DNA from 3 places in the Bacillus sp. XF8 genome. Region 2 is predicted to be linked to each of the others. Evidence: predicted binding sites of a transcription regulator. Region 2 holds the regulator's gene; each other region holds the start of a gene.
What was found. Region 2 encodes Rex, which represses fermentation and respiration genes when NADH is low (regulators of the CRP and FNR family bind a similar motif). Its sites were predicted from a motif close to TTGTGAAATATTTCACAA; they were not measured.
Positions count from the first base shown of each region.

Region 1: a site for Rex is predicted at 5,429-5,446, ahead of J4P91_RS00870 (formate/nitrite transporter family protein). Genes of this name have one in related genera too.
Region 3: a site for Rex is predicted at 3,943-3,960, ahead of J4P91_RS15845 (DoxX family membrane protein). Genes of this name have one in related genera too.

Region 1 is NZ_JAGDQK010000002.1:82,882-95,178, reverse strand. It holds gene phaR (polyhydroxyalkanoic acid synthase subunit PhaR) at 120-602, opposite strand; gene phaQ (poly-beta-hydroxybutyrate-responsive repressor) at 801-1,253, shown strand; gene phaP (polyhydroxyalkanoic acid inclusion protein PhaP) at 1,296-1,820, shown strand; gene J4P91_RS00890 (MaoC family dehydratase) at 1,922-2,365, shown strand; gene J4P91_RS00885 (alpha/beta-type small acid-soluble spore protein) at 2,538-2,723, shown strand; gene J4P91_RS00880 (TrkH family potassium uptake protein) at 2,840-4,159, shown strand; yybP-ykoY riboswitch at 4,198-4,372, shown strand; gene J4P91_RS00875 (TerC family protein) at 4,457-5,254, shown strand; gene J4P91_RS00870 (formate/nitrite transporter family protein) at 5,531-6,382, shown strand; gene J4P91_RS00865 (cyclic-phosphate processing receiver domain-containing protein) at 6,622-6,876, opposite strand; gene J4P91_RS00860 (prepilin peptidase) at 6,892-7,614, opposite strand; gene J4P91_RS00855 (LutC/YkgG family protein) at 7,728-8,438, opposite strand; gene J4P91_RS00850 (LutB/LldF family L-lactate oxidation iron-sulfur protein) at 8,438-9,859, opposite strand; gene J4P91_RS00845 ((Fe-S)-binding protein) at 9,876-10,595, opposite strand; gene J4P91_RS00840 (FadR/GntR family transcriptional regulator) at 10,769-11,458, opposite strand; gene J4P91_RS00835 (sensor histidine kinase) at 11,721-12,297, opposite strand, start outside.
Region 2 is NZ_JAGDQK010000054.1:730-9,085, forward strand. It holds gene tsaB (tRNA (adenosine(37)-N6)-threonylcarbamoyltransferase complex dimerization subunit type 1 TsaB) at 1-681, shown strand, start outside; gene tsaE (tRNA (adenosine(37)-N6)-threonylcarbamoyltransferase complex ATPase subunit type 1 TsaE) at 1-8, shown strand, start outside; gene rimI (ribosomal protein S18-alanine N-acetyltransferase) at 693-1,136, shown strand; gene tsaD (tRNA (adenosine(37)-N6)-threonylcarbamoyltransferase complex transferase subunit TsaD) at 1,136-2,152, shown strand; gene J4P91_RS25935 (ABC-F family ATP-binding cassette domain-containing protein) at 2,703-4,628, opposite strand; gene J4P91_RS25940 (redox-sensing transcriptional repressor Rex) at 4,813-5,442, shown strand; gene J4P91_RS25945 (YdiK family protein) at 5,471-5,662, opposite strand; gene J4P91_RS25950 (CPBP family intramembrane glutamic endopeptidase) at 5,665-6,408, opposite strand; gene groES (co-chaperone GroES) at 6,845-7,129, shown strand; gene groL (chaperonin GroEL) at 7,167-8,356, shown strand, end outside.
Region 3 is NZ_JAGDQK010000023.1:145,721-158,017, forward strand. It holds gene J4P91_RS15830 (aldehyde dehydrogenase family protein) at 1-1,048, opposite strand, end outside; gene J4P91_RS15835 (YhdT family protein) at 1,323-1,601, shown strand; gene panF (sodium/pantothenate symporter) at 1,605-3,038, shown strand; gene J4P91_RS15845 (DoxX family membrane protein) at 3,374-3,889, opposite strand; gene J4P91_RS15850 (nucleoside hydrolase) at 4,140-5,072, shown strand; gene J4P91_RS15855 (serine hydrolase) at 5,192-6,301, shown strand; gene argH (argininosuccinate lyase) at 6,555-8,063, shown strand; gene J4P91_RS15865 (GNAT family N-acetyltransferase) at 8,130-8,966, shown strand; gene J4P91_RS15870 ((S)-benzoin forming benzil reductase) at 9,002-9,754, opposite strand; gene J4P91_RS15875 (ASCH domain-containing protein) at 10,037-10,378, shown strand; gene J4P91_RS15880 (NUDIX hydrolase) at 10,375-10,791, shown strand; gene J4P91_RS15885 (acetate uptake transporter) at 10,860-11,477, shown strand; gene J4P91_RS15890 (flavodoxin) at 11,683-12,126, shown strand; gene J4P91_RS15895 (hypothetical protein) at 12,143-12,297, shown strand, end outside.

The DNA of each region.
Region 1 (12,297 bases), on a different contig from region 2:
TGAATGAAATTGGCACTTGTATAAAAAGTCCCATATATAGATTTTTTCGCCGTTTATCCTGTCTCAAAAAGAGGTTCTCCCTACCCTTTTGGTGACATTTAAACAAAGGCGCTTCTTCATCACTTTTTATTTTCTGGTTTCACTGGTGCTTTCGCCGCTTCTTTCACGGGTTCCTGTAACTTTGCTAACACTTCATTTTGTTTTTCAAGTAATTCTAAAATCTTGTCTACCTTATTTTCCAATGTATGAATATCTTGTTTCACTTTTGTTACGTCGCGTTTTAACGTAGGAGATTGTCCTAGAGATTCTGCTTTTTCTTCCAAAAACTCCTCGATGTTATCAACTTTATTTTCTAAGTTAATAACAAGCGTAGCTACTCTTGCTATATCTTCTTGGGTTGGCATGTTCACTTTTTCTAAATATCCCTTTGTTGCATCATTTAACATCTTCTGATAAAACAAATTCAAATCTAGAACGCTTCCCATCCAAGCAGAATACTCTTCTGTTTTGATTGTTTCATTGAGCGCTTTTCCCCAAAATGTTTCGGTCTGTTCATAAGCTTCTTTCCATGCTTGTAGTGGATCGAATTTTTGATCAATCACTTCTCCTACACTCCTTTATTCGTTTTTGAAACAATTCAACCTATTCACTATTTTCTAATATTCTGAATAAAACTTCAAGTCTGTATTTTATTTTTTTCTATATTCCAACAAATGTATTGACATTAAAAACAGATAGGTGTAAATTGCACTTATAAGCAAAAAATTCCATCTAACTGATTCATGAGGTGATGTACAATCATGCTACATAATGAACCAGGCCAACAAGAAAGTTTGGAAAAAAACCAAGCGAAACAACCAAACTCCATGCCAAAAAACTTCTTAGTTCCCTTCTTACTTCTCTGTCTAAAAGACTGGAGTCTTCACGGTTACAAACTGATTCAAATGCTAATGGATATCGGCTTTTCTTCTGTTGATCAAGGTAATGTTTATAGAACATTACGCAAGTTAGAAAAAGAAAACCTTATTTCTTCTACTTGGGATACAAGTGAAGGAGGGCCAGCAAAGCGAATTTATTCTTTAACAGAATATGGAGAGCAATATTTAGCAACATGCGCGACCTCTTTTGAACATTATCAAAATATGCTGCGGACGTTTTTCACGTTATACACCAACGCATTCTTTCCATTTTCTAATTCTCCAGAAAAGGATGAGAAAAACTCTTCATCTTCACCTGGTGGTACAGCAGAATAATCTGCGTTCACAATATGCAAAAAAACATTTGGAGGTCAAACCATGGAAACTAAACCATACGAACTTGTCGATGCATTTTGGAAAAATTGGTCACATTCTCTTTCCCTTTTCTCTTCAGCAGGAAAACAATTAGAACAACTTACTTTAGAAACATTAAAACAACAACAGGATGCTTTGCATAAATTAACAGCAGGAGTAGATGAACTGGAAAAAGAGCTACAACAATTCACTGCCCAATTTAATAGTCAATATACAGAATACGTGAAGCAATTCACAGGTAACTCCTTAAATGAACAAATTAACGAATGGAATGAAAAATGGAACGAACTTTCTAATCATATTCATCAACTTACTGTGTCTCCAACAAAAACATCTTTGTCACTTCTTACTCAAACGAGCGGCCAGTTTGAAGAAACAACAAAACAATTCATTGAACAACAACAAATCCAACGTGATGAGGTTCAAAAACAACTGGAAGGTTTTTTGGAAGAATTCAAATCTACACAACTGGAACTCGTAAAAAAGTTCGAGGAAAATTCAAAAAATCTATTTACTTCCATCAAGTAAGGAAAATGTGGCAGCTTACCGCAGAACAAACTAGACTCTTTCTTCCTCCCATTACATCAAGATGGCTTACATTTTTCAATATGGAAAAGAAGGAGGAAAAAATGAATCCATTTCAAGAAGCGCAGTCTGTTCAAGAGCTTCATTATGATGAGATTCAAGTTGGCGATCAAGCATCCTTAACAACAACGATTACTGATGAAGACATTATCACTTTTGCAAAACTGACTGGGGATGTAAATCCAATTCATATTCTAGACTCTTTTGCAAAAACAACAATGTTTAAAGAAAGAATTGCACACGGTATGCTTGTTTCAGGATTTATTTCTACCGTTCTTGGAACAAAATTACCAGGAAAAAATACAATTTATTTATCACAAAATGTATCATTTCGTGCACCTGTAAAAATTGGTGACACCTTACGCGTAGTCGCAGAAGTTGTCAAAAAACGTGATGATAAAAAAATTATTACGTTGCAAACAAATGTATATAATCAATTGAATGACATAGTTGTCGAAGGTACAGCAACAATACTGAAAAAAGAGTAGCACATTTGCTACTCTTTTTTCGTATCCAAGAACTTCTAATCTCACCGATTACTTCCGTGTATGGCCAAACATATAACACATACACTAACAATACCAGTTTATACAGTGAGCACACCCCTTCACTGCTCATTAAAAACAAATAAACCGGAATATAAATTAGGATGTGTTATTAATGGTAAAAACAAATAAATTACTTGTTCCTGGTGCTGAGCAAGCATTGGAACAATTTAAATATGAAATTGCTCAAGAATTCGGTGTAAGCTTAGGTTCTAATACAGCATCTCGTTCTAACGGATCTGTCGGTGGCGAAGTAACAAAACGTCTCGTTTCCTTAGCACAACAGCAATTACGTGGATAACCCTATAAACAATGGCTTCAGGAGGCAGATACATTCTGCCTCCTTTCCTTTTCAACATATAACCTCCTCTTTTTTCACATACTATAAACAGCAAATAACAAAGAAAGGTGTACACTATGAAACGTATTAACATCGGAATGAGCCCGCCCCGCGTGCTTATTTTATCTTTTGTCATATTATCTATTGTGGGGACATGCCTATTAAAACTTCCCATCGCTACTACAACTTCAATATCTTGGCTTGATGCCTTATTTACAACTGTTTCTGCATTTACGGTTACAGGATTAGGGGTTGTCGACACTGGAAAAATATTCACATTGTTTGGTCAACTTGTTATTTTAACACTCATTCAAGTTGGTGGTCTTGGAATTATGAGTTTTGCCGTACTGATCGCAATTATGCTCGGAAGAAAAATTGGTCTCCAAAACCGTATTTTATTACAACAAGCACTAAACCAAACAAATATCGGTGGAATCATCCGTCTCGCAAAATCATTATTTCTATTTTCTTTTACTATTGAATGTTTTGCTACCCTTCTTCTTGCTTTTGAATGGATTCCAAAATACGGTGTTTCCAGTGGATTATATTATAGTTTTTTTCACGCGATTTCGGCATTTAACAATGCTGGATTTTCTATTTGGACTGATAACTTAATGTCACAATCTCATAGTATACTCGTCAACATAGTGATTTCTTCTCTCATTATTTTAGGTGGAATTGGTTTCACAGTCATAGTGGATATAAAGAAAAAACGAAACTTTAAGAACCTTACGTTACACTCTAAACTTATGATCTCGTTTACTCTTATTGTAAATGTAGCTGCTACAATTTTAATTTTTATATTTGAATTCCATAATCCAATTTCCATGAAAGGATTTACACCGTTTGAAGAAGGACTAGCAGCCTATTTCCAAGCTGTTTCCACACGTACAGCTGGATTTAATACTGTAGACATAGCACAACTAACAAAACCATCACTTTTACTAATGATGTTACTCATGTTCATCGGCGCTGGTAGTGCTTCAACAGGCGGAGGCATTAAATTAACAACCTTTTTAATTGTGTTATTAGGAGTACTTAAATTTTTGCAAGAGCAAGATGATATTGTCATCTTTAAAAAATCAATCAAAGATGGTTTGATTGTAAAATCACTTGCCATTGTAGTCATTTCAATCTCATTTATTTTCTTCGCTATATTAATTTTAAGTATCACCGAACAAGTTCCCCTCTTAATGAGTGCCTTTGAAGTATTTTCGGCATTTGGGACTGTTGGTCTGAGTATGGGACTTACCCCTAAACTTACAATAATCGGGAAGCTAACCATTATATTTATGATGTTTTTTGGAAAAATGGGCCCTTTAACATTAGCGTTTACTTTTGCACGTAAAAAACAAAGAAAGGTAAAATATCCGAACGAAGACATTTTAACAGGTTGACAAACATTTACAACATCCATATAATGAAAATACAATAGCATATTTCCAAAGGGGAGTAGCGTCCAAGAATTTATTCTTGGAAACAAAGTCGTCATTACGTAGAACCTAGTTCTTCCGGCTTTGTTGGCATTTTCATTACATATGTCTAGCAAGACCTTTGCCTATCAACGGCAGAGGTCTTTTTTATATTCATTTCCAGTTCCTTACATCGTTGATAGGTTGGAGTATGGGGAAACTAAACAGTGGGGAAAACCTCTTCACTTGTTTAGGATTTATATAAATGAGAGGAGAATGTACATGGATGTATCATTATTATTGGAGTATGGTTGGGTATTATTAATTTTAGTTGCACTGGAAGGAATTTTAGCAGCTGATAATGCGCTAGTTCTTGCAATCATGGTAAAACATTTACCAGAAGAAAAACGAAAAAAAGCATTGTTTTACGGATTAGCAGGAGCTTTCGTCTTCCGTTTTGGATCATTGTTTATGATTTCTTTCTTAGTCGACGTATGGCAAGTGCAAGCAATAGGTGCGATTTACTTAATGTTTATCGCCGGTAACCATTTATTCAAAACTTACGTTAAAAAGAATACACATGAGGAATCTGAAGAGCAAGAAACAAAGAAAAAACAAGAAAACTTTTGGTGGACAGTATTTAAAGTTGAAGTTGCTGATATTGCGTTTGCTGTTGATTCTATTTTAGCAGCTGTTGCATTAGCGATGACTTTACCAAAAACAGGTCTTGGTACAATTGGTAGCCTTGATACAGGACAATTCCTTGTTATTTTTGCAGGCGGTATGATTGGATTGATTATTATGCGATTTGCTGCATCTGCTTTCGTACAAATATTAAAACGTAAACCAGGTTTAGAAACTGCTGCTTTCTTAATCGTTGGTTGGGTTGGTGTTAAATTAGCTGTTTACACATTGGCTCACCCTGCTTTAGGCGTTATTCCACACGGTTTTCCAGAGTCTACTCCATGGAAATTAGGCTTCTGGATTGTATTAATCGGAATCGCAGCTGGCGGTTGGTTTTTATCAAAAGATACAAATGTCCAAACTACACAAAAGAATTTGGATGAAAAAGCGCTGTAAAAACAGCGCTTTTTTCATTTATCTCACATTAACTATGTCTCTCAAAAAATAGATGGATAACAACAAATCCATTAGACATCTTTTTTAGATAAAACTTCCCTTCCCCTATACTTTTACAAACATAAAATATTATACCACATTTTGTTAGCGCTTTCATTTTAAGGTATGTCCTTTTTGTGAAACATTGCACAAACTTATTGAAACTAAAAGTAAATACGTGTACCTTATTCATATGAGGAGTATTTACAGACAATGTACTAAAGGAGCGTATTACTTATGCTAGAACAAGGATTAGCTTACGTTGTACAACTTGCGCAGAAGAAGAAAAAAATGCTGGATGCAAATCCAATGCAATACTTCATTCGCGCTGCACTAGCTGGCATCTATATCGGTTTTATTATTGTATTATGTTTTAAACTAGGTAACTTTTTTCATATCGCAAATTCACCCGGAACATATTTAACAGCTTCGATGTTTTTTGGTATTGCCCTTATATTAATTATATATGGCGGAGCTGAATTATTTACAGGAAATACAATGTATTTTACAGTTGCAACTTTACGAAGAGAAACAACAATTGTCGATACACTTCGCAATTGGGGTGCTTGTTATGCAGGTAATTTAGCAGGTGCAATATTTTTTGCATTGCTATTTTATGCAACTGGTATTTTTGAAACAATTGATCATGAACATTTAATGAGTAAAGTCGTTGAAATAAAAATGGGAACACCAACAGTGCAATTATTTTTCAAAGCGATTTTATGTAACTGGCTCGTGTGTCTTGCATGTTTCCTTCCTTCTCAAGTAAAGGGAGATACAGCAAAAATACTTATTATGATGTTTCTTGTCTTTACTTTCTTCTTATCTGGTTATGAACATAGCATTGCAAACTTATCATTATTTGCACTATCTTTATTATCACCACATCCTGATACAATTTCTTTCGCTGGTGCTATCCATAACTTAATTCCGGTTACAATCGGTAACATTATTGGTGGCTCCGTATTCGTTGGTATGGTATATCACTATATAACAAAAAATAATCCAGAACCTAAAATGGCAGAAGATAACGCAGAATCGGTTCAGCCAGAAGAGATCATTCCTTTACAAGCACATATGAAACATTAAGAAAAAAGTTCCAAGGGTTTCCTTGGAACTTTTTTAACTTCCCGTACATTTTACTTGTATATTTCGGGAAATATCTCCCGCTTCCTTTCCCTTATTTACCCCGCATTAACGTGCAGTAAGACCTCCACCTCAAAATTCAATGAGAGCAAAGAAGTTAGGTGGAGGATCAACTGCACGTAAAAGCCCGATTGGTTCAACTAATAATCAGTAGGGGATGAAGCTCCCTACTGATTAAAGTTTCACTTTATCCGCTCTAACATGTACTGCATACCAATTGAATCATTTGTATGTAGATGAATTTCCTGTACGTAAAGACCTTCCGTGCAAAAAATTTCTAAAAAATCCAAACCACTTTTCTGACGCCATCCCATATTATAATCAAGAGATAGGATACTCACATCATAGTCTCTAACAATTTTGACAGCATCTTCTACCGTTGTTACTAAAACATAACCGAATGGACAAGGTCTTTGATCATCCATATACACGTTCATCCTCTACCTCTCCTTTTACTCCAAATATATCATAACCAAATAACAGACTGTTCCAAGTGCAATAAACGGTCCAAATGGCAATGGTTGCCTGGATGTAATACGCTTTAATAACATGCCAATTCCTAAAAAACAAAGGCCTAAACTAGAAGCAAAGCAAAGCGCAATAAAGATTGCTTTCGCCCCTATTATAAATCCAAGCAATGAAAGTAATTTCACATCGCCTCCTCCTAGTCCATTCGGAAATATGATTTGAGCGAGATATAACACAATAAATATCGTTACTCCACCGATCAAGCCGTCCCACCAAGGAACGAGTGAAATAAAAATACGTTCTATTATAAATAAACAAGCAAAATAGAGTAAAATCACATCTGGAATCAACATATAGAATAAATCTGTCATTGTAATAATAATGAGTAAAGAAAGTAACGTCCATATAAGAATTAGTTCTTTCTCCATTCCAATCACACACGCAGAAAAAAGAAATGTTCCCCCTGTTATTCCCTCAAACAATATATAAGTAAAGGGGATTTTCATTTTACAATGATTGCATCGACCTCTTTGCAAACAAAACGAAATAATTGGAATAAGTTCTTTTAGCCTTAGCGTACGGCGACAATAGTGACAATAAGAACGCGGGGCAATAATGGATTGTCCAATCGGAATACGCACGGCGACAACCGTATAAAAAGAACCAAGCACCGTTCCTATTAAAAAAGCATATAAATAAAATGTCATACCACCCTCTCCTTTCCTCAAAAAATATAGCAAAAAGAGCGCGGTACTTCCATTTCACATTATCTTTGTTCTAATAAAAAAGCAGGCCATTTCTTAGCCTGCTTTTCTCCATTTTACACTACAAAATAATATGCTTTTAAAGGTCCATGTACACCTACAACAAGATTCATTTCAATATCAGCTGAGTTACTTGGTCCCGTAATGAAGTTAATACAAGATGCTACTGCTTCTCCATTCTCTACACGCGTATTCATATCCTGAACCGCTTGTGTAATACGTGGAACAAGGGTTTCACGCGGTATAATAGCAAAGTATACAGTAGGTAGGAAATGTAAAGAACGCCCTTGTCCTTTATGACTTTGCACGACAATCGTTCCCGATTCTGCTAACGTATAATCACTAAATGCAATACCGATATTTGCTTTTTCAGCTAAGCGAATATTTTCTTCTTTTTTCTCTGGATCCCAAGCGTTTACCTCAACATTTTGGCTCGGAAGCTCTGTAGAAAATAAAGAGTTCAAACCGTACGTATTAAAACGTTCGTCCTTCGATAATAAAATAGGTCCGCCACCGTTTTCAGCAATTACTTTTTGAATGGCTGTACTCAGTTCATCCTTTGTCGTTTCAATTACAGTCGTATGAATGTTCGTACACTGTTTCTTAAATACCTCTAGCAATTCTTCCTCTGAATAATCTTTCAACGTTTCTAGGTTTACATTATTTTTCCAAGTGGGACGCTGCACTCCTTCTGTTTTACGTGCACGCCCGAGTTCTTTAGCAATATTCTCTAAAAAGGAATCACGGTTTTGAATTGTCCCTGTCATCAGTCGTTCCCGCCTTTCTTATGATCTTTATACCAATCACGGAATCTTTCCTTACTTGGAGCTGGAAACTCACGAATATCCGTCCAGTTTTTCAGCGGTCCTACACCCTTCGTTACACGATTACCAGATGTAAATGGACTCATAGCAGTCGGAGCAATTTTTGATCCCATTTTATATAAAGATGCGGAAGACGCACCCATACTAAACATCTTCATTGCTAATTTTTCTGCAAGCGGTGCGCGTCCTTCTTTCTCAACAATGACCTGGCGATGTTTTAATAACAAGTCATGTAATGGAATTTTTACTGGACAAGCTTCTGTACATGCTCCGCATAAACTAGAAGCATATGGAAGCTCTTTATAATCGTCATAGCCACCTAAAAGTGGTGTTAATACTGCTCCAATTGGACCAGAATAGATTGATCCATAAGAATGACCACCAACATGACGATATACAGGACATACGTTTACACAAGCTGCACAGCGAATACATTGCAACACTTGACGGAATTCAGAACCTAAAATTGTAGAACGTCCATTATCAACAACAACTAGATGGAATTCTTCTGGTCCATCTACTTCCTCTTGCTGAATTGGTCCTGCTACCGTTACATAACTTGTTAATTTTTGACCAACCGCACTGCGGCATAGTAAACCTACAAGAACATCTAGTTCTTCCATAGTTGGAACCATACGTTCCATACCCATTACTGCAATTTGTGTTTTTGGAATAGACATAACAAGGTCAGCATTTCCTTCGTTTGTGACTAAACAAAGAGAACCTGTATTTGCAACTGCGAAGTTACATCCCGTTACCCCAATTTCAGCATCCATAAATTTTTCACGAAGTTGTTTACGAACAAACTTTGTCATTTCATATGGATCATCAGAATTTTCATACCCAAGCTTTTCTTTAAATACATCACGAATTTGAGTTCTGTTTTTATGAAGTGCTGGTGCGATGATATGAGATGGTGGATCGTTATCCACTTGTAAAATGTACTCACCTAGGTCACTCTCCAGCACCTCACAACCTATTTCTTCAAGCGCATGGTTCATACTAATTTCTTCCGTTACCATCGACTTTGATTTCACAACTTTTTTAGCTTGCTTCTTTTTCGCTACTTCTTGAATGTACTGAGCTGCTTCTTCTTTCGTTTTCGCAAAGAAAACATGTCCGCCTCTTTTAGATACATTTTCACTCAGTTGCATTAAATAGTAGTCTAGGTTTTCTAACGTATGCTGGCGAATTTGTTCACCAAGTTCACGCCACTCTTCCCAGTTTCCTAATTCATCGGCTGCTTTTAATCGATTTGTATATAAACGCGTTTGTGCAGAAGATACTGCACCGCGCATAAATGAATCTTGAATTCCATCGCCAACGCGATCATTAAATTTTTTCTCACTGATTTTCATAGACATAGCTTATGTTCCCCCTTCATGAGCGACTATTCAATACCTCAGCAATATGCATAACTTTTACTTCTTTACCTAAGCGCTCAATACGTCCGCCAATGTTTAACAAACACCCACAGTCAGCACCAATTAAATAATCAGCACCTGTTTCCATCACGCTATCTACCTTTTCATCAACCATTTGCTCAGAGATTGGTGTCATTTTAACTGAAAACGTTCCCCCAAAACCGCAACAATTTTGTACGTTTGGTAATTCTTTTACAGTTAATCCTTTTACATTCGATAGTAAAATCCCTGGTGCTTCTTTTACTCCTAGCAAACGTGTCATATGACAAGATTTGTGAACAGTCGCTATTCCTTCTAAGCTAGCTCCAACATCTGTAATTTTTAACACATCTACAATAAATTGTGTTAATTCATATGTTTTATCTGCCACTTTTTGTGCACGCGGTGCCCATTTTGGGTCATCTTTAAAAACGTGTGGATACTCATGAAACATTGTCGCACAAGAACCAGATGGTGTAACGATATATTCTGCATCTTCGAAAGTTTCAATCATATGTTTCATCGCTTCTTTTGCTGCTTCTACATGACCGCTATTATAAGCTGGTTGTCCGCAGCAAACTTGAGCTTCTGGAAATTCAATTTCACAACCTAAATGCTCCAACAATTCAACCGTTGCTTTACCGACGTTTGTTTCAAACATATCGACTAAACAAGTAACAAACAAAGTAACTTTCATAATTATGATTCCCCCTCATTACAACTTCGCCAACAATCATATGGTCATCAGATGACTTAACGGAAAGAAGAAGCTAGGCATAACCAATTCTGCCTGATCCTCCCTTTCTAAAAGAAAACGCTTACCTAATCTTTCTCTATTTTATCAGAAAAATGAAATTTTGAAAGATTAAATCATGAATTTATATCTTGTCTACCTGTGACAATATGTTCTACATTTGTTAAATGATTTAGCATTGCTTGCTGTGCCAATTCTACATCTTGCTCCAATACCGCATCATAAATAGATTGATGCTCTTCTAAAAGTCGTTCTGCTGTCGTTTGTTCACCATATAAAATAATGCGTCTTGACTCACCAATCGTCTCAGCAATCATTTCCGAAACATGATTCATAAGTTCGAGTAAGATGTTATTATGCGAAGACTCTGCAATCCCCATATGAAAATGAAAATCCGCTTTTTCACCAGCTTTTTCATCTCCAATACTCTTTGCCATTTCATCTAACCAATGCTTCATATTTTGTAAATTATCTTCCGTACGCTTTGCTGCAGCTGCTCGAACTGCCCCCACTTCAAGCACTTTTCGTACTTCTAATAAATTTAAAATATCTTCCTTCCTCATTAACAACGTATTATTTAACGATTTTGTTAATGCTGAAGAGTCGAAGTTCTTCACATATGTCCCTTCTCCTTGTTTCATTTCAATTAAGCCCATTGCTCGCAAAGCACTCAGCGCTTCGCGAACTGCAGATCTGCCAACTTGAAACTGCTCAGCTAATTGGTGAACAGGAAGAAGTTTGTCACCAGGTTTTAACGTACCATTTTTAATCATTGTTAAAATGGCTTCAGATACCTCTTCGTAAATTTTTTTCGGTTTAATAGATTTGTATTCCAGTTAAATCACCTCAGTATCATCCAAACAACAATTAAAACGATTTATAAGAACATAGCATCCATACCTATTTTAGAACGAATTGGTAAGAAGTACAAATGTTTTGTTCATAAAATCGTCAAATTTTTGCTATATGGAGGGAATTAATGGTTTTAATTACCATTATTAGACCATATCTGGTTTTTCCACCTGTATTACAGCCTTCCCTCTGAAAAAGAAGAAGCATGCTTTAAGACTAAAACATGCTTCCTTCTTCATTTATATGTAACTTTATTATAATTGTTGTTCCATTTCCCTTTTCACTTTTCACTTGCCATTCTCCATCATGAATATGCACAATTTGTTTTACAATCGCAAGTCCCAGCCCTGTACCACCATGCTGACGACTTCGAGCTTTATCTACCCGATAAAATCGCTCGCCAAGCTGCTCTAAATGCTCAGCATCAATACCAATTCCCGTATCCTTTATTCTCAATTCACACTGCCTATCTGTTTTCTTCAATTGTATAGAAATGTTGCCATTTTGATTTGTATAACGAATAGCATTATCTAACAAGTTATGAAGCACTTGTTGCATTCGATCTTCATCAATCATTACAATAATGTCTGGATCAAGATCCGTTGAAATACGCAGTTGTTTCTCTGTACATTTCAATTCGTATGTTTCAAGCACATCTTCAATGAGCTGTGCAAATACAATTGGTTGTTTCTTTAATGGAAAATGCTCTCCTTCCAGCTGCGCTAGGTCTAACAAATCGTGCACAAGCCGCTGCATGCGCCCCGCTTCTTTATGGATAAGCTGCGTAAATTTC
Region 2 (8,356 bases):
GCAATTGATACTTCAAGTTATGTAATGGGAGTTTCTCTTATTGATGGAAATACTGTTGTCGGAGAAATCATTACGAATTTAACAAAGAATCATTCCGTGCGCCTTATGCCAGCTGTAGAAGAACTTTTAAAGGAATGTAATGTAAAACCGAAAGAGTTAGATAAAATTATTGTAGCTGCTGGCCCTGGATCTTATACAGGAGTTCGAATTGGTGTGACGGTTGCAAAGACATTAGCTTGGTCATTGCAAATACCGATTGTCGGCGTGTCTAGCTTAGAAGTAGTAGCTGCGAATGGAGCTAATTTTCAAGGGGTTATTTGTCCATTGTTTGATGGGCGTCGAGGACAAATTTATACGGGCTTGTATACATATAAAGAAGGTCAGCTATCTTCTATAGAAGATGATCGAATTGTTCTTATTGTTGATTGGTTGCAGATGTTAAAAGATAAGGGACAACCCGTTTTATTTATTGGCAATGATGTAGAACAACATAAAGAAACGATTGTAGAATATTTAGGAGAGCAAGCTGTGTTTGCTTCTTGTACAAAGAACAACCCAAGACCAAGTGAGTTAGCATTTTTAGGATTACAAAAAGAGGAGCAAAGTGTGCATACATTTGTTCCAAGTTACCTCCGCTTAGCAGAGGCAGAAGCAAAATGGCTAGAAAGTCAAAAAAAATAGGGGATATCAAAATGGATATTACATTTAGAAAAATGACGACTGATGATATTGCTCAAATTGTAGCAATTGAAGAAGCGTCATTCCCAACTCCTTGGACTGCTGATGCGTTTCATCGTGAATTGACGATGAATGAATATGCACATTATGTCGTAATAGAAAAAGACGATGTGGTAATTGGATACTGTGGATTATGGATTATTATTGACGAATCACATATTACGAACATAGCTATTTTGCCAGAATATCGAGGTCAAAAACTTGGGGATGCTTTGTTGAAAGAAGTAATGGATCAGGCAAAAGAAATGGGAGCAAAAACGATGACACTTGAAGTACGGGTGTCAAATGAAGTAGCGAAGCAGTTATACCGAAAGTATGGATTCCAAAATGGTGGGATTCGTAAACGATACTATACAGACAATTATGAAGATGGTCTTGTAATGTGGGTGAATATATAATGGAAAAAAATACGATTATACTTGGTATTGAAACGAGCTGTGATGAAACGGCTGTAGCGGTTGTTAAAAATGGAACAGAAATAGTGGCAAACGTTGTCGCTTCACAAATTGAAAGCCATAAGCGTTTTGGCGGAGTGGTGCCGGAGATTGCATCTCGTCATCATGTAGAACAAATCACAGTTGTATTAGAAGAAGCATTAAAAGAAGCGAACGTTACATTTGAAGATATTGATGCAATTGCTGTGACGGAAGGACCTGGTTTAGTAGGAGCACTTTTAATTGGTGTTAATGCTGCGAAGGCAGTTGCCTTCGCGCATAATATTCCTCTTGTTGGTGTTCATCATATTGCTGGGCATATTTATGCGAATCGTTTAGTAAAAGAACTACAATTCCCGTTGTTATCACTTGTTGTGTCTGGAGGACATACAGAACTTGTTTATATGAAAGAGCATGGTTCCTTTGAAGTAATTGGCGAAACGAGAGATGATGCAGCAGGAGAAGCATATGATAAAGTTGCACGTACATTATCTATGCCATATCCAGGTGGTCCTCATATTGACCGTCTTGCTCATGAAGGACAGCCAACGATTGATTTACCGCGTGCATGGCTAGAACCAGATTCGTATGATTTTAGCTTTAGTGGATTGAAATCAGCAGTTATCAACACTGTGCATAATGCAAAACAACGTGGGGAAGAAATTGCACCAGAGGATTTAGCAGCTAGCTTCCAAGCGAGTGTAATAGATGTACTAGTAACGAAAGCAGCGCGTGCAGCAGAAGCATATGGTGTAAAACAAGTGCTTCTTGCTGGAGGGGTTGCAGCGAATAAAGGACTTCGCGCTTCTTTAGAGGAAGAGTTTGCTAAGAAAGAGGATATTGAGCTAATCATTCCACCTTTATCATTGTGTACAGATAATGCAGCGATGATTGCAGCCGCAGGTACAATTGCATATGAGCAAGGAAAACGTGCAACATTGGCTTTAAATGCAAACCCAGGGTTAGACATTGAAGCATAGTTATACACAAAATTAACCACAACCTGTGGATAAAACCCATATTATTTGTTGATAATATGGGTTTTATTGTGTATATAAAATGTGGATAACTTTTTTATATTTTGGGGATAATGTGGAAAAGTTATTTTTGCGTTTATGTTATAAAGGTGAATATGTGTATAAAGTTGTGGATAAAACAGGTGAGGTCAGACCTTTGACGATTGTCCTTTTTATCCCGCTATTTGCGGGCAGTAGTACTCCCACCTCAAAATTCTGTGAAAGCAAAGAAGTTAAGTGGGAGATAAACTGCCCGTAAAAGCCCGATTGGTGCGGGCTGATAATCAGTAGGGGATGGAGAAAACCCCCCACTGATTAAAGTTTCACTTTATATGTAAAATATATTGCTTTTTTCGGATGAAAAAATAAACCAGGAAGTTGAATGATCTTCAACTTCCTGGTTTTTACTATTTAAGTATAGAGAATGTATTCTGCTATTCAAGAGCAATGATACCCCCACTTGAAGACTCTGCAAAAGCAAAGGAGTTAGACCGGGACAGATAGAAATTTCACTTTATACGTGTAATTCTTCCCATTCCGCCATGAATTTCTCTAGTTCTTCTTGTTTTGTTTGCTTTGCTGTTGTAATCTCACTAGCTCGTTCGTAGTCAGCGTATACTTCAGGCAGACAAAGCTCCTCTTCTAATTCTGCAATTTCTTCTTCTAACTTTGCAATGTTTTGTTCGATTTCCTCAATTTTCCGGATACGTTGTCGTTCCTGCTTTTTACGTTCTTTTTCTTCAAGATAGCTTAATTTTTCTTGAGCAATGCTTTTTTGAATAGGTGTATCATTTTCTTGCTGTTCAAATTCCGCACGTTCAATCATTTCATTTTTCTTTTCGATATAGTAGTCATAGTCACCTAAATATTCTTGTGCTCCTTCTGTTGATAACTCAACCACTGTAGTTGTTACACGGTTAATAAAATAACGATCATGGGAAACGAATAAAAGAGTTCCTGGATAATCAATTAAGGCATTTTCTAAAATCTCTTTACTGTTTAAGTCGAGATGGTTTGTTGGCTCATCGAGAATCAGTAGATTAGATTTTTGCATCATCAATTTTGCTAGAGCTAATCGAGCCTTTTGACCACCACTTAGGGAAGATACTGGCTTTAATACATCATCCCCTGTGAATAAAAAGTTACCGAGTATCGTGCGAATTTCTTTTTCTGGCTGAAGCGGATAATCATCCCATAGTTCGTTTAGAACACGCTTAGACGATGTTAAGTTTGCTTGCTCTTGATCATAATATCCAATAGAAACATTCGAACCGAAAGAAACTTCACCGCTTAATGTATTCAATTTATTCACAATCGATTTTAATAATGTAGATTTCCCAATACCGTTTGGACCGACTAGTGCGACACTATCACCGCGGGTTAAGCGCATATTTACATGCTCAATAATCGGCTCTTTGTCATATCCAATTGAAACATCTTTTACTTGTAATACATCGTTTCCACTTTGTTTTTCGATATCAAAGTGAAAGGATGCGGACTTAGAATCACCTGATGGCCTAGTCAGTAATTCCATTCGATCTAATTGTTTACGGCGACTTTGTGCGCGTTTTGTTGTAGATGCACGGGCAATGTTCTTTTGGACAAAGTCTTCGAGTTTAGCAATTTCCTCTTGTTGTTTCTCATAACGTTTCATTTCCTGCTCATATAGTGCAGCTTTTAAATCTAAATATTTACTGTAGTTACCAACATATCGTCTGCTTTCTTTATTAGAAATTTCATATACTTGTGTAACAAGCTTGTCTAAAAAGTAGCGATCGTGGGAAACGATTAAAATAGCTCCAGGATAGCCTTGTAAATATTGTTCAAGCCATGTTAATGTATCGATGTCTAAATGGTTTGTTGGTTCGTCCAAAATAAGTAAGTCTGGTTTTGTTAATAGTAGCTTCCCAAGAGCAAGTCTTGTTTTCTGTCCACCACTTAACGTAGAAATCGTTGTTTGGTGTGTTTCAACTGGAAAACCAAGTCCACTTAAAATGGAGCGAATATCAGCTTCATATTGATAACCACCTTGATCTTTGTAGTCTAACTGTAATTGATCATAATCAGCGAGTAATTTTTCGTACGTAGCAGCATTTGAAAAGTTCTCTTCCTTACCCATTTCCTGCTCTAACCTTCGAAGTTTCTTTTCCATTTGCTGCAGATGAGTAAAGACGGTAAGCATTTCATCCCAAATTGTTAAAGAAGTTTCTAAACCAGTATTTTGGGCTAAGTACCCAATTGAAACATCTTTTGGCTTTATAATTTCTCCACCGTCGTGAGATAGTTCACCGGCAATTATTTTTAATAATGTGGATTTTCCAGCACCATTTCGACCAACTAGTGCAATGCGATCCTTTGTTTGAACTTCCAATTTAATGTTTGCAAGAATTGTTTCAGCACCGTATAATTTTGAAAGCCCATTCACTTGTAATAAAATCAATGTTTTCACCTCAAATAATTTCTTAACTTTGCCATGTTTATATTTCTCAATCATACTAAAAATAGTGTATAGTTTAAAATAAAGAGAGAAGTCTTCTCTCTATTATACAAGGAAAGTCATAAGTGCTAAACTTCTGTATTTGTTTTAAGTCTATGAACAAAGATAGGAAGAGAGGAGAGGTTATATGGATCAGCAAAAGATTCCACAGGCCACTGCCAAACGATTGCCTCTATACTATCGATTTATCCAAAACTTATCTCTTTCTGGTAAGCAACGTGTTTCATCGGCAGAATTGAGTGAAGCGGTGAAGGTAGATTCCGCGACAATTCGAAGAGATTTTTCATATTTTGGAGCGTTAGGGAAAAAGGGATATGGGTATAATGTGAATTATTTACTATCATTTTTCCGAGAAACGCTCGATCAAGATGATATAACACGTGTAGCACTTATTGGAGTGGGTAATTTAGGGACCGCTTTCTTACATTACAATTTCACGAAAAATAATAATACAAAGATTGAAATGGCGTTTGATGTCAATGAAGAGAAAGTTGGAAAAGAAATCGGAGGAATTCCTGTATATCATTTAGATGAATTAGAAGAACGTTTAACAAATGATATACAAGTGGCAATATTAACAGTGCCTGCTACCGTTGCACAAGCTGTAGCGGATCGATTGGCCGAAACAAATGTACATGGAATTTTAAATTTTACACCGGCACGATTAAATGTTTCAGAAAATATAAGAATTCATCATATTGATTTAGCTGTAGAATTACAAACACTCGTTTATTTTTTGAAAAATTATCCACAATAAAACGCAGAGGAAATCCCTCTGCGTTTTATTATTGCTTTTTCTTTGTAAATTTGACTAAGATAAGTCGAAGTGCCAAATTAAAATCAATTGTTGCCATAGCAGCAAACAGCATTGTCCAAAAGTTCCAAATTGTATCTGTAACGTTCGTAATTGCGAAACGTGTAAAGACACATCCGAGAAGGAAATACAGTGCTGCCATGAACAATGGTGAGTTCCTCATATTTAAAATCCTCCGATAAATCCTTGCATTTTTTCTGCTTGTTTAATCATTTCTTGTATTTGTTCGTTACTTACTACTACTTGGGTTATTGCAACTAGTGAATTCATCGTAACGTGAGCCATAATAGGAACGATGATTCGTTTTGTTTTCACGTATAGAAAAGCGAAAACAAGTCCCATGGAAGTGTATACTAACAAATGTGTAAAATCAAAGTGAATTGCTGCAAAAACAAGTGAACTAATAATTGCCGCGATAAAGAAATTAAATCTTTTATAGAGTGTTCCAAATAAAATTTTTCTAAAGACAATCTCTTCTAAAATAGGGCCGATGATAGAGATAACAATAAGAAACCATGGAGTAGCTCTTGCTATTTCCATCAAATCTTGGGTATTTTGAGAACCGGGCTTAATCCCTAATAATCGCATTTCAATATTAGCTGCGATTACTTGAGCAAACATAGCTAAAAAGAAACCGATAAATATCCAGCCGATTGTAGCAGAAATACTAGCTCGCTTAGTATCTAAATGTCTTTCGCGGATATCGGTTCTAAGTAGCCAAAGTATAATACATAATGCAATAAAAAAGCTGATGATTGACCAGTGCCCAGCCATGATTTGTATTTTTTGCTCTCGTGAAACCGCCATATTATCGTATAGTCCTGTTTTGAAAAGGAGCCACACTCCAACAATTCCCGATAATTGCATCAGAATATATGTAACTATAATCCACCAATATTGTTTTTTCAAATTGGTTAACCATCCTTTCTAACTCTAGTTTATGAGATAAGGCGGGATAACATGTAAATATCCAGCCGGGGATACATAATAACTGTCCCTATTATTATTTTTTTGTAAATCTTTCATTGAAAGTGAAATTGGAGACAGGAAAAAGCTGTACCTATAGAGAAAACAACTTATGGTATCTTTCATATTGTAACATACGGTAAGTGGAAAAACTGATTCATATACAAAAGGCTTTCTTGAGAATGGTTATAACGATAACAGAATTATTTCCTTTAGGAAGTTGTATAGAAAAAGTTTATATAGTAATTTGCGAAAAAATTATGATTTTTTTACTTGCAAAAGAAAATTAGATTATTTATTATTATAAGTGTGTTAGCACTCAGTGTCTTCGAGTGCTAATAAAGAAAATTTACATAGAAAAATGAGGAGGTTATTGTTCATGCTAAAGCCATTAGGTGATCGCGTTGTAATTGAGCTTGTTCAAGCAGAAGAAAAAACAGCAAGTGGTATTGTATTACCAGACACTGCAAAAGAAAAACCACAAGAGGGTAAAGTTATTGCAGTAGGTACTGGTCGAGTGCTTGAAAATGGTGAGCGTGTTGCTTTAGAGGTAGCAGCAGGTGATCTTATCATCTTCTCAAAATATGCAGGTACTGAAGTGAAATATGAAGGTACAGACTACTTGATTTTACGTGAAAGTGACATTTTAGCAGTTATCGGTTAATTATATACATTTTAAAAATCCAAGGGGGTCAAATATTATGGCAAAAGATATTAAATTTAGTGAAGAAGCACGTCGTTCGATGCTTCGCGGTGTCGACACTCTTGCAAATGCAGTAAAAGTAACGCTTGGACCAAAAGGTCGTAACGTTGTACTTGAGAAAAAATTTGGTTCACCACTTATTACAAATGATGGTGTAACAATTGCGAAAGAAATTGAATTAGAAGATGCTTTCGAAAACATGGGTGCAAAATTAGTAGCAGAAGTTGCTAGCAAAACAAATGACGTAGCTGGTGACGGAACAACAACTGCAACTGTATTAGCACAAGCTATGATTCGTGAAGGTTTAAAAAACGTAACAGCTGGTGCGAACCCAATGGGTCTTCGTAAAGGTATCGAGAAAGCTGTTGTTGCAGCAGTAGAAGAATTAAAAACGATTTCTAAACCAATCGAAGGTAAATCTTCCATTGCACAAGTAGCTGCTATCTCTGCTGCTGATGAAGAAGTAGGTAAGTTAATTGCTGAAGCAATGGAGCGCGTTGGTAACGACGGCGTTATTACTTTAGAAGAATCTAAAGGGTTCACAACAGAATTAGATGTAGTAGAAGGTATGCAATTTGATCGTGGATATGCATCTCCTTACATGATCACTGATTCTGACAAAATGGAAGCTGTCCTTGATAACCCATACATCTTAATCACTGACAAAAAGATTTCTAACATTCAAGAAATCTTACCAGTGTTAGAGCAAGTGGTACAACAAGGTAAACCACTTCTTATCATTGCAGAAGATGTAGAAGGCGAAGCATTAGCTACATTAGTAGTAAACAAACTTCGTGGTACATTCAATGTAGTTGCTGTTAAAGCTCCTGGATTTGGTGACCGTCGTAAAGCAATGCTAGAAGATATTGCGATCTTAACTGGTGGTGAAGTAATCACTGAAGAATTAGGACGCGACTTAAAATCTGCTACAGTTGCATCTTTAGGACGCGCTGGTAAAGTGGTTGTAACGAAAGAAAACACAACTGTAGTAGAAGGTGTAGGTAGCACAGAACAAATCGAAGCTCGCATCGGTCAAATCCGTGCGCAATTAGAAGAAACAACTTCTGAATTCGATCGTGAAAAATTACAAGAGCGTCTTGCTAAACTTGCAGGTGGCGTAGCAGTAATTAAAGTAGGTGCAGCAACTGAAACTGAGTTAAAAGAGCGTAAACTTCGTATTGAAGATGC
Region 3 (12,297 bases), on a different contig from region 2:
GTTTTTGTTGTTCTTCAGAAACAAGAGGTCCAATTGTAGTTTGAGGATCTAGGCCTGCACCTTGTGTTAATTTCTTTGAGTAAAGAACAAGGTCAGCCATAACGTTATCATACATTTTCTTTGGAATAAATAAACGTGACCCAGCGCAGCATACTTGGCCTTGGTTAAACATAACGCCAGAAAGGGCTGCTGGAATTGCACGAGATAAATCAGCATCTGGTAGGATAATATTTGGTGATTTACCACCAAGTTCTAGCGTAACGCGTTTCAATGTTTCAGATGCTTGTCTCATAATTTGTTTACCAACAGGGGTCGAACCTGTAAATGCAATTTTATCAACGAGAGGATGATTGACAAGAGCTTGTCCAGCTGTTTCACCGAATCCTGGTACGATGTTAACAACACCTTTTGGGAATCCAGCTTCTTCAAATAATTCAGCTAAGTATAGAGCGGAAAGAGGTGTTTGTTCTGCTGGCTTCAACACGATTGTACAACCAGTTGCAAGAGCAGCCCCCATTTTCCACATTGCCATTAGAAGAGGGAAGTTCCATGGAATAATTTGACCAACAACACCAACAGCTTCATGGCGTGTATAGTTAAAATATTCACCGGAGACTGGGATTGTTTGACCGACAATTTTTGTAGCCCAGCCAGCGTAATAACGCATATGTTCAATTGCAAGTGGAATGTCTGCTGCTAACGTTTCACGGATTGGTTTTCCGTTGTCTAATGTTTCTAGTTGTGCTAGTTCTTCTTTATGCTCTTCCATTAAGTCTGCAAGTTTGTACATAAGACGGCTTCGTTCAGCGCCGCTAATACGTGACCAAGGACCTTCATCGAAGGCTTGTCTTGCAGCCATTACTGCTTTATGAATATCTTCGCGACCAGCTTCGGAAACGATAGCAAGTGTTTCACCAGTTGCTGGGTTAGGAGTTTTAAACGTCTTACCGGAAGCGCTTTCGATGAACGCTCCATTTACATATAATTTTTTTGTTCCTTGAAGAAACTTCTCTACTTTTTCATGAAGATTTACAGCTAGTTGACTCATTGTATAACCCCCTTGAAAATATAATGTAAACGCAGTACGAGACGGCGTTTATTCCTGTAACAGGGTTGTAAAGAAACTAGGTGAAAGACCTCTAATTTTAATCATAAATAATAAAGACTGAAAATTCAAATTTCATTTGCGTTACAATTGTAAAAATTATGTAATAAATAACTGCATTCTACATGATTATAAAAATTTCTGTGCGTTTTTGTTTTCTAGTAGGAAAAACTAGAAAAACAATGGTACAATTATACCTCGTGAGAGGAGGGGAAAAATGAAGAATCATCATGATGATCCACGTTTTCGAATTGCCCATAGAGAAGCGTTAATTGGTCTTGGACTCGCTTTTATTAATTTTATAATATGGTATGGATTTGCTTATGGGCTTGGTAGTAAGGATCCAAGTGAGTATACATATGTATTAGGTTTTCCAGCATGGTTTTTTTATAGCTGTATAGTTGGATTTGTTGTAATGGTTATCCTTCTTATTTTAGTTGTACGTTTTGTATTTCAAGATATTTCGCTCGATGAGGAAGAAAAAAGTGAGGAATGATAAATGAATTGGTACGTAATAATTCCAATGATAATTTCTTTTATCATTGTATTTTTAATTGGTGTATATGCATCAAGGCGTGTACAAGCGACGGCTCATAATAAATTTTTACAAGAATACTTTCTTGGAGGCCGTGAGCTTGGCGGTCTATTATTAGCTATGACAATGATTGCTACGTACGGTAGTGCGAGTAGTTTTATCGGTGGACCTGGTATTGCATATAATATGGGGCTTGGATGGGTATTATTGTCAGCGATCCAGGTTGTAACGGGTTACATCGTCTTGACAGTAATTGGTAAAAAATTTGCGATCATTGCAAGAAAGATGGAAGCAATTACGCTTATTGATTATTTAAAGGGAAGATATAATCATAAAGCAGTGGTCATTCTTTCAGCATTATGTATTATTATCTTTTTATTTTCAGCAACAGTTGCCCAGTGGGTTGGAGGCGGAAGGTTAATTGAATCGTTAACAGGTCTTTCGTATACAACGTCTTTATTTCTTTTTACATTTTCTGTACTTGTATATGTTTTAATTGGTGGATTTCGAGCAGTTGCTTTATCTGACACATTACTCGGCATTATTATGTTGGCGGGTACGACAATTATTTTAATTGCAACGGTGATTGCTGGTGGCGGAATTGAAAAGATCATGCAAGAACTCGTTCAAATTAATCCCAATTTAATTACACCGTTTGGAGCGGATGGTAGTTTAACGAAAACGTATGTGACGTCATTTTGGATATTAATTGGTGTTGGTGTTGTTGGATTGCCGCAAATTAGTGTGCGCGCGATGTCTTATAAAAATTCAAAAGCAATGCATCAAGCGTTAATTATCGGAACAATTGTTGTCGGTACAATTATGATTGGTATGCACTTAACGGGTGTGTTTGCTCGTGTAGTACTTCCAGGCATAAATGTACCTGACAAAGTGATGCCACTTCTTGCGATGGAAGTATTACCACCTTGGCTTGCGGGGATCTTTCTCGCTGCACCAATGGCGGCCATTATGTCTACTGTAAACTCACTATTATTACTTGTGAGTTCATCAATCATTAAAGATATATATGTGAACTATATCAATGAAAAGGCTACGGACACGATTATCAAAAAAGGAAGCTTGTGGATTACTGGAATCGTCGGTTTACTCGTGTATGCAGCAGCTATTAAACCACCGGATTTTTTAATTTGGTTAAATTTATTTTCTTTTGGCGGATTAGAAGCAGCATTTATTTGGCCTATTGTTTTAGGACTATATTGGAAGAAGGGAAATGCAACTGGTGCACTCGCTTCAATTCTCGTTGGTGTTGGTTCTTATATGATATTTCACCTTTGTTTCCCAAAACCGTTTGATCTGCATACAGTCGTGTTTCCAATTTGTTTTGCTTTCATTGCGTATATAATAGGTAGTATACTAACGTCAAATAAAGTAGCGTAAAGATATAGATTTGAATAAAATATACAAATTAGATATGTTCAATAGTTTTTAATCAATGATTGAAAAAGATGTTTGGATTAGAGTAGAAGAGTTTATGCTCTAACCAAATAAAGTGAAACTTTAATCAGTGGGGGTTTTCTTCATTCTCCACTGATTATTAGCCCTCACGAATCGGGCTTTTACGGGCAGTTGATCTCCCACCTAACTTCTTTGCTTTCGCTGAACTTTGAGGTAGGGGTCTTACTGCCCGTTAATGCGGGATAAATTTGTTATATAAAAAGTAGAGCTCTAATAGATTTCAATAAGAGCTCTACTTTTTATAATAAAAAATCTATTTATGATGCACATTTACGTGTAGGATAGGTTGGACAGTTAGTTTTGTTTTTATGGAAAAGCTTTTGAAAAACAAATCCGTCTAAACCGACGCGTCCGGCATTATGGCCTGCTACTAAAATAAGTATAGATAATAGCATCATATTTGGATTCGTACTCACTGTTCCACTTAATAGAAAAGCAGTGTTCATGATAACCCCGAAAAATGCAGCAGTTTTAGTAAGCCCTCCAAAAAGAAGCCCAAGCCCGACTAAAATTTCACCCCATTGTACGAGAAAGCTAAATAAATCAGCATGTGGAAGAGCAAAATGTTGTAGAAAATCAGCCCACCAACCTTGTACAGCTGGATGATCTCCACTCGCTTTCGCAATGGCACCTTTTAAAAATCCACTTGCGTTAAATGGCTGGCCGAAAAGCTTCCCTAATCCAGCAGATAACCAGGCATACCCTAAATATAAGCGAAGAGGTAATAGAATAAATAATGCTTTTTTGTCATTACGTAAAAAATCAATAAACATAATAAATTCCTCCGATACATAATAAAATGTATTTACAAGTTTATTATGTATTTTTGTGAATCGAATCACAATGAACGAAGTTTGAACAAATGGTTCCATCGAATGATTTTTTTGAATAATTCATTATTTGTTCAAAAAGCAGTGTGCAAATAATGCGTAATTATTATTTGGGGTGTTTATGCTCTAAAAAATAGCTAACATGTATTTTCGTTTATACCATAATAAGAGGTGAAGGGATGGAGGGAGTGCCATGAAAAAGGTGCTTTTTTTGGGGGATCCTGGTATTGATGATTCTTTAGCCATTATGTACGGGCTGTTACATCCTGAGATTGAAATTGTTGGGATTGTAACTGGATATGGAAATGTAACACAAGAGCAAGCAACGAGCAATGCAGCGTATTTAATGCAACTAGCAGGTAGAGAAGATATACCGATTATTAATGGAGCGAAAATGCCGTTGTCGGGTGAATTTACAACATATTATCCTGAAATTCATGGAGCGGAAGGTTTAGGACCAATTCGTCCTCCAAAAACCATTCAACCAAATATTAAATCGTTTTGCACAATTTTTGACATTATTAAGCGTCACAAAAAAGAAATTATTATTGTTGATGCAGGGAGATCGACAAGTTTAGCAATGGCATTCATATTAGGAAGAGATATAATGAAAGATGTAAAAGAGTATTATTGTATGGGTGGTGCTTTCCTTATTCCAGGGAATGTTACGCCTATAGCAGAGGCGAATTTTCATGGTGATGCACTTGCTGCAAATTTAGTCATGCAGTATGCAAAAAACGTAACATTAATCCCTCTAAATGTTACAAGTGAATCAATCGTTACACCTGAAACTGTAAAATATATAAAAAAACATTCACAAACTGCATTTAACAAATTAATTGAACCTATATTTCAATATTATTATAAGGCATATAAGAAAATAAATCCGAAAATTACCGGAAGCCCCATTCATGATGTTGTTACGATGATGGCAGTTGTGAATCCTTCTATGATTGAATATGTATACCGGAAAGTAGATGTGGACTTAGAAGGTAGTGCAAAGGGCGAAAGTATTGCTGATTTCCGGCCGCAACCTGATGCAACAGCTCTTAAAAATTGGATGAGAATTGGATGGAAATTAAATTATAAGAAGTTTGTTGAAAACTTTGTTCGAATTATGACATAGACATAATAGGAGAGTGCAAGTTACAATGATAGAGACGATTATTTAGATAATCGTCTCTATTGTTTTGTTTATAACTGTATATAATAGATAAAAGATATAAATTAGGAGAGGGAATTCACTTGAGAAAAGTTATAATATGTGCGGGAATCATTGGTGTATTCATAGTGCTTATATCCGGTAACTTTTTAGTGAAAAAAGTTTGGAGTTCTAATAATGATGATGCTGAATATATTGCTTCATTTGTTGAAGAACATAAAGAAGAAAAAAATAGTGCCTTACTTATAAAAAGAAATGATAAAGTTGTTTATTCTGTAAATACAAATGTTGTGTTACCAGTTGCCAGCACGATGAAATTAATTGTCGCATTTGAATTTACGAAACAAGTTGTAGACGGAAGAATTGATCCAAATAGTTATGTGTCAATTGATGATGTAAATCGTTATTATGTTCCAAATACAGATGGTGGTGCGCAGAATCGTTGGCAAAAGTATTTAATAAGAACTGGAAAAATGGATGAAAATGCAGTTTCTTTAGAAGAAGTTGCGAAAGGGATGGTGAAGTTTAGTTCAAATGCAAATACAGAATATTTAATGGATCGACTTGGACTAGATTATATTAATCAAAATTTACAAAACCTATTACTTCCTTCACATCAACCGTTATTTCCTATCGTTTCTGCTCTATACATTCCGGGATATTTGCATAAGGAATTGCATATTCCCAAATATAAATTAGAGAAAAAGCTAAAAGAAATGTCTTCAGAAGAATATCGTCGCTATGCCATGTTAATACATGAGCGGTTAAAAGAGAAAGGGCCATTATTACAAAAAGAAATTCCACTCTATTTAGAAGAAAAATATGAAAAAATATGGTCAAATAAGTTGCCAGCTGCATCTGCGAATGATTATATGGTGCTTCTAGAAAAAGCGAATCATAAAAAAGGATTTACAAAAGCTGAAGAAAAAGAGTGGGCAAATCTCGTTGAAACGGACATGAAAGCAAAGAAGTATCGTAAGACATTCAGACATGCAGGGCAAAAAAATGGTTATACACCATGGACGTTAACAAAAGCTGTTTATGCTACTGATAAACTTGGGAATTGTACAGAAATCGTGTTTTTAGCAAACCAATTGGATGAAGATGATAGTGCAGAGCTTCGTAAGCACTTGCGGAATTTACATTTCCAGGTGCTACAAAGTGAAAAATATGATGCAACTGTTATTAAATAAACCCGATGCGTGAAGCATCGGGTTTTATTTTTATCCCGCTATTTGCGGGCAGTAATACTCCCACTTCAAAATTCGGTGGAAGCAAAGAAGTGAGGTTGGAGATAAACTGCCCGTAAAAGCCCGATTGGTGAGGGCTGATAATCAGTAGGAATGAAGAAAACCCCACTGATTAAAGTTTCACTTTATACAAGCACCTTTTCAGAAGCTCAGGGTATGATGATTAGTAAACAACTGGGCGAAAGGGGAAAAGGTGATGAAACAAAATAAGGAAGAATTTATAAAGGGTGAAGGCGCTGATTTTCCTGGGGAAACCTATGTAAATTGTGTGTTACAGCATGTGTTCCAATTTCAGCGAGATTACTTATTGCAAGAGATGTTTATGATTCATCGTGCTCATATTATCATGCTTAGTGAACAAAAATTAATGAAACAAGAAGATGCAAAAGTTATTTTAACAGCGTTAGAGAAAGTAGCACAAATTCCAAAAAGTCAATTATTGTATGAGAAGGAACATGAAGATCTCTTTTTTTTAATTGAACATTTAATTGTAAAAGAAGCGAATGATGATCTGGTAAGCAATATGCATATTGGCAGAAGCCGAAATGATATGGGAGTTGCAATGTATCGAATGAGTTTGCGCCGCTATTTATTACGTTATATAGAGCATTTTCTTCTTTTACAAGAAAGTATGTTAGAAGTTGCAAACGAACATATGGAAACAATCATGCCTGCTTATACGCACACACAACCTGCCCAACCAACGACATTTGGTCATTATATGTTAGCAATATATGATACAATGCATCGGGACTTAGAACGGATTTGGAAGGTGTATCATCTTGTCAACCAATCTCCTCTAGGTGCAGCTGCTCTATCTACTACAAGCTTTCCTATAAATAGACAGCAGGTTGCAAAGTTACTTGGTTTTTCAAGTGTTATTGAGAATTCATATGACGCTATTGCAAGCGCAGATTATTTATTAGAGACGAGCGCGACACTTATGGTAGCGATGACGAATAGCAGTAGATGGATCCATGATTTCTTACTACTAGCAACAAAAGAATACAATGGGATTACTGTTGCAAATCCTTATGTACAAATCAGCAGTATAATGCCACAAAAACGGAATCCTGTTTCAATTGAACACGCTCGTGCTCTCGCTAGCAGTGCACTTGGAGAAGCTTTTACTGTATTTCAAATGATTCATAATACACCGTTTGGAGACATTGTTGATACAGAAGATGATTTACAGCCGTATTTATATGGGGGAATCGAAAAAGCAATTCGTGTTTTTTGTATGATGAATGCAGTGATTCGAACAATGAAGGTGGAAGATGAAATTTTAAGAAATCGCTCATTTAAACATGCGATTACAATAACAGATTTTGCAGACGTATTAACAAAAAATTATAATATTCCTTTCCGGCGTGCTCATTGTGCTGCAAGTGATATCGCAACGATGTCTATACAGCAGAAAAAAGAGTTGCATGAACTAAAGTTCACAGAAGTAAATATGTACTTACAAGAAAACTTTCATATAATACTTTCAGAAAAAGAATGGAAAGACATTATATCACCAGAAGCATTTGTTGAAAAACGGACTGTATATGGTGGGCCAAGTAAAAAAGAAATGATACGTATGATTGAAAAGAGGAAAGAGTTTTTTAAGAAAGAAGAAATTAAGTTTGAAAGGGAAAAACAACGGATCTCACAAGTTGAAAAAGAATTAATAATGCGTGTTTTAAATATTGTTGAATCGTAAAAGAAGGATTTTATGAATTAGTCGCCAATATTCTATTTAAATATAAATAGAAGGAAGAGATTGTCGATGATTCAATTCCAGGTATATGAAGATGTTTCTCATTTTAAGAAAGAAGTCAGTCCTATTTTAGAAATGAATGAACAAGAAAATAATTTATTATTAGGGGTGTTACAGTCTACAGAGAATCCGTTGTTTATGGCAGTAGCAAAGCAAAATGAAAAAATTGCTCTTATATTTTTACAAACTGAGGAGAAGCAAATGATTGTTGCTAAGGCTGAGGTTTCACAAGAAATTATAGTGGAAATAGCAAAACAATTAACAAAGGTATATCCTAATATTCCTGGATTGATTGGTGAAAAGCAAGTGGTGAAACAAGTAGCTGAAGAGATTGCACAACTAGAACAAAAGAAGCTTTCTATCCATATGAAACAAGGTGTATATGAACTAAAAAAAGTAAAGAAGAAATGGGATGAACATGGCGTTTTCCGTCAAGTAAATAGTGGTGAACTAGCATTAATTGAAAAGTGGGTGTACCAATTTTGTGAAGATGTTCATTTGCCTACTACTGAAGAAAAAGCAAAGCAAATTGCAAACACATTAGTAACTACAAATCGCTTGTTTGGATGGGAAGTAGATGGGAGATTAGTTTCGGTAGCTGCCATAACAAGACCGACTAAGAGTAATGTTACAGTCAATTTTGTATATACGCCGAAAGAAGAACGGAAAAAAGGGTACGCTTCTAATTGTGTAGCTGCTCTCAGTCAGCGCATGTTAGATAGAGGTTATAAAACAACTACTTTATATACGGACTTAGCGAATCCAACGTCGAATAAAATATACCAAGAGATAGGGTATGAACCAATAATGGAATCTGTATTAATATTTTTAGAACAGAGAAAATAAAAGGCTCGCATATATGCGAGCCTTTTATTATAAAACTATTTTTCATCAATACGAATTACGCCGCCCTGTTCAAAATCCTCAGTTTCTATAAGATGAACAACCGCTTTAGCGACATATTCAGGAGAGAGTAGTTTTCCTTCTTCTTTTAAAGCGATAAATCGATCTAAGTTAGTAAAATCTTCTTTTTTTGTTTGACGGATTTGCTGTTGCATATTTGTATCAACAACACCTGGGGCAAAGGCAATTGTTTTTACTGGATATTCTTTCTCAGTTTCTTCTGTAGCGACACATTGTGTAAACATGTTCACGCCAGCTTTCGTCGTACAATATGCTCCCCATCCAAAGTATGGTTTTTGACCAGCTCCTGAAGAAATGTTAATAATACGTTTGTCTACTTTCCAATCTTTCGTATGTTTCATAAACGAAGAAGTAAGAATCATCGGTGCAATTAAATTAATTTGTACATTTGCAATTAAAAACTCACTTTCTGATTTTTCAATGGGTTTCATTGGTGCGAGGGTACCGGCATTATTAATCAAATGGATAGACGATACGTTTTCTTCTTCAATGGATGAAAAGATCGTTTCGAAATGAGTTTCTAGATTATGTACATCTTGGAGGTCGATTGAGTGAAATGTTAAAGGAATATCTTTTTGTTTTGCTTTTTCAATGAGTTGTTCATTTTGTCTTCTAGAAATACAAATGAGTCGTGTATCTTCCTCTAGTAATTGTGTAGCGATTGCTTCTCCTAATCCTTGTGAAGTACCTGTTACAATGACGTAGCGCATTTCTTTAAAACTCCTCTCATATTAAATATAATAAATGGTGTCGATACGGTGTTTTATCTACATGTTATCGTATAGAGCATTTCATATAAAGAAATAAATCTCCTTAATGGAGAATTCATGAATGTTTTGTATATGCTTGGAGAAGTTTTTCGACTTGATTGGAAAGTAGTGATGATAATCCTTCTTTGGAAAACGATATTGAATAAGTCTTGCTGGATTTTCTATAACAAATGAAAAAAGAGTGTAGATTCTCATGTTAAAATAAACCAAGGTGGTGAGGAAATGAAACATAAAATGAGCTTATATAATGAACCGTTTCAATCTATTCAATCTGGAAAAAAGGTATTTGAAGTGCGCTTATATGATAAGAAGCGTCAGAGTATACAAAAAGAAGATGAAATCGAATTTACAAATCTAACAACAAAAGAAACAATTTGTGTAAAGATAACGGAGTTGAAATGTTATAAAACATTTCAAGAAATGTATAAGGATATTGATAAAGAGTTGCTGGACTGTGCAAACTGGAGTTTAGAAGAAATGCTAGCAAGTACATATGAAATATATACGAAAGAACAAGAACAAAAGTGGGGAACAATTGCTATTGGGATTGAAGTAATAGCATGAGTCAAAATCGTGGTGCAGCTATTATTATACAGGAGGATAAAATTGCTCTTATAAAGCGTATTCGAGAAAATGAAGTGTATTTTGTATTTCCAGGTGGAGGAATTGAAGAGGGCGAAACTCCTGAAGAGGCAACGATACGTGAAGTTTATGAAGAACTAGGAGTACATGTTGAAATTCAAAAGCTTTTTATAAAGTATGAATATAATGGCTCGCAGTTCTTCTACAAAGCTCGTATTATAGATGGGGTTTTGGGTAGCGGTAAGGCAGAAGAATTTAAGAAGGTTGACAGAGGACAATACGTTCCAGTATGGGTTCCTATGAAAGAGTTATTAAATGTAAATATAAAACCTTATAAAGTGGCAGAATATATCGTTCATTGTTACGAAAATATGAAGCCTGACAACATACAATAAAAACCATTGACATAGCCTTTTGATTTGAGTATTGTATTCAGGTATGTGTTCAAAATCAGGAGGTTTTTATGAGTAATCAAACTACACATCATGTAAAAATGACAACAGCGGATCCATCTGGAATTGGTTTATTTGGATTAGCAATGGTAACACTTGTAGCATCATCACAAAAATTAGGATTAACTGATGGCGTTTCATTTGTATTGCCATGGGCGATCTTTTTAGGAGGATTTGCACAACTTTTTGCTTGCGTTCACGATGCAAAGCATAATAATACGTTCGGTACAACTGCATTTGGTGCATATGGTCTATTTTGGCTAGGCGTTGGAACATCATGGTTGATTCAACTAGGTGTATTCGGTGAAAAATTAGCACAAGCTGTAGATCCGAAACAACTTGGGGTAGCCTTCATTGGATATTTAATCTTTACGATTTTTATGACAATTGGAGCAATGGAAACACATAAAGTATTATTTATGATTTTTGTACTTATTGATTTCTTATTTATTGGTCTTTCATTTAGTACTTTAGGTGTTATGCCGCATGCTATGCATAACTTAGCAGCGTATTCTGAACTATGTATTTCATTACTATCTTTCTATGGTTCAGCAGCTGCTGTATTAAATACACATTTTGGAAAAGTTGTATTACCAGTAGGAAAGCCATTTGGCATTTTTAAAAAATAAGAACAGAAAGCACGAATGACGAGAATAGTCATTCGTGCTTTTTTTATAAATAAATAGCTGAGTTTTTGATTGTACAAAGCCCGATTGGTGATGGAAGTTACACTTTATTACATGTAGTAAGGAGAAAAATCAAAAATATAATTGAAATTGATTCTCATTATTAATATAATGAGAATGAGAATCAATTATAAAGGGGAATGTCGACATGGCGAAAATTTTAATAACATTTGCAAGTATGTCAGGAAATACAGAAAGTATTGCTGATTTAATTAAAGTGAGTTTGGATGCATTTAATCATGAAGTGGAATTAAAGGAAATGGAAGGAATGGACGCAAAAGAACTATTAGAATATGATGGTATCATTTTGGGATCTTATACGTGGGGAGATGGAGAGCTGCCATTTGAAGCAGAAGATTTCCATGATGATTTAGAAGGTATAGATTTAACTGGGAAAAAAGTTGCTGTATTTGGATCTGGTGATACGGCTTATGAGCAATTTTGTGAAGCAGTAACAATTTTTGAAGAACGTCTTGTAGAATGTGGTGCAGAACTTGTACAAGAAGGCTTAAAAATTGAGTTAGCTCCAGAAGAGGAAGAAGATATCGAGAAATGCAGTAACTTTGCAATCGCATTTGCCGAAAAGTTTTAAGAATGGGAGTGTCATCGTGGAAACAATGTTAAGTGCAACTGCTGTAACGAAATTAGAAAATGGGAAGCTTATATTGGCAACTACATATGATGGTCTATTTATGGCACAAAATGGCGAATGGAAACAAGTATTAACAGGGTTTCAAAAACGAATACGAGATTTATGTAGTAA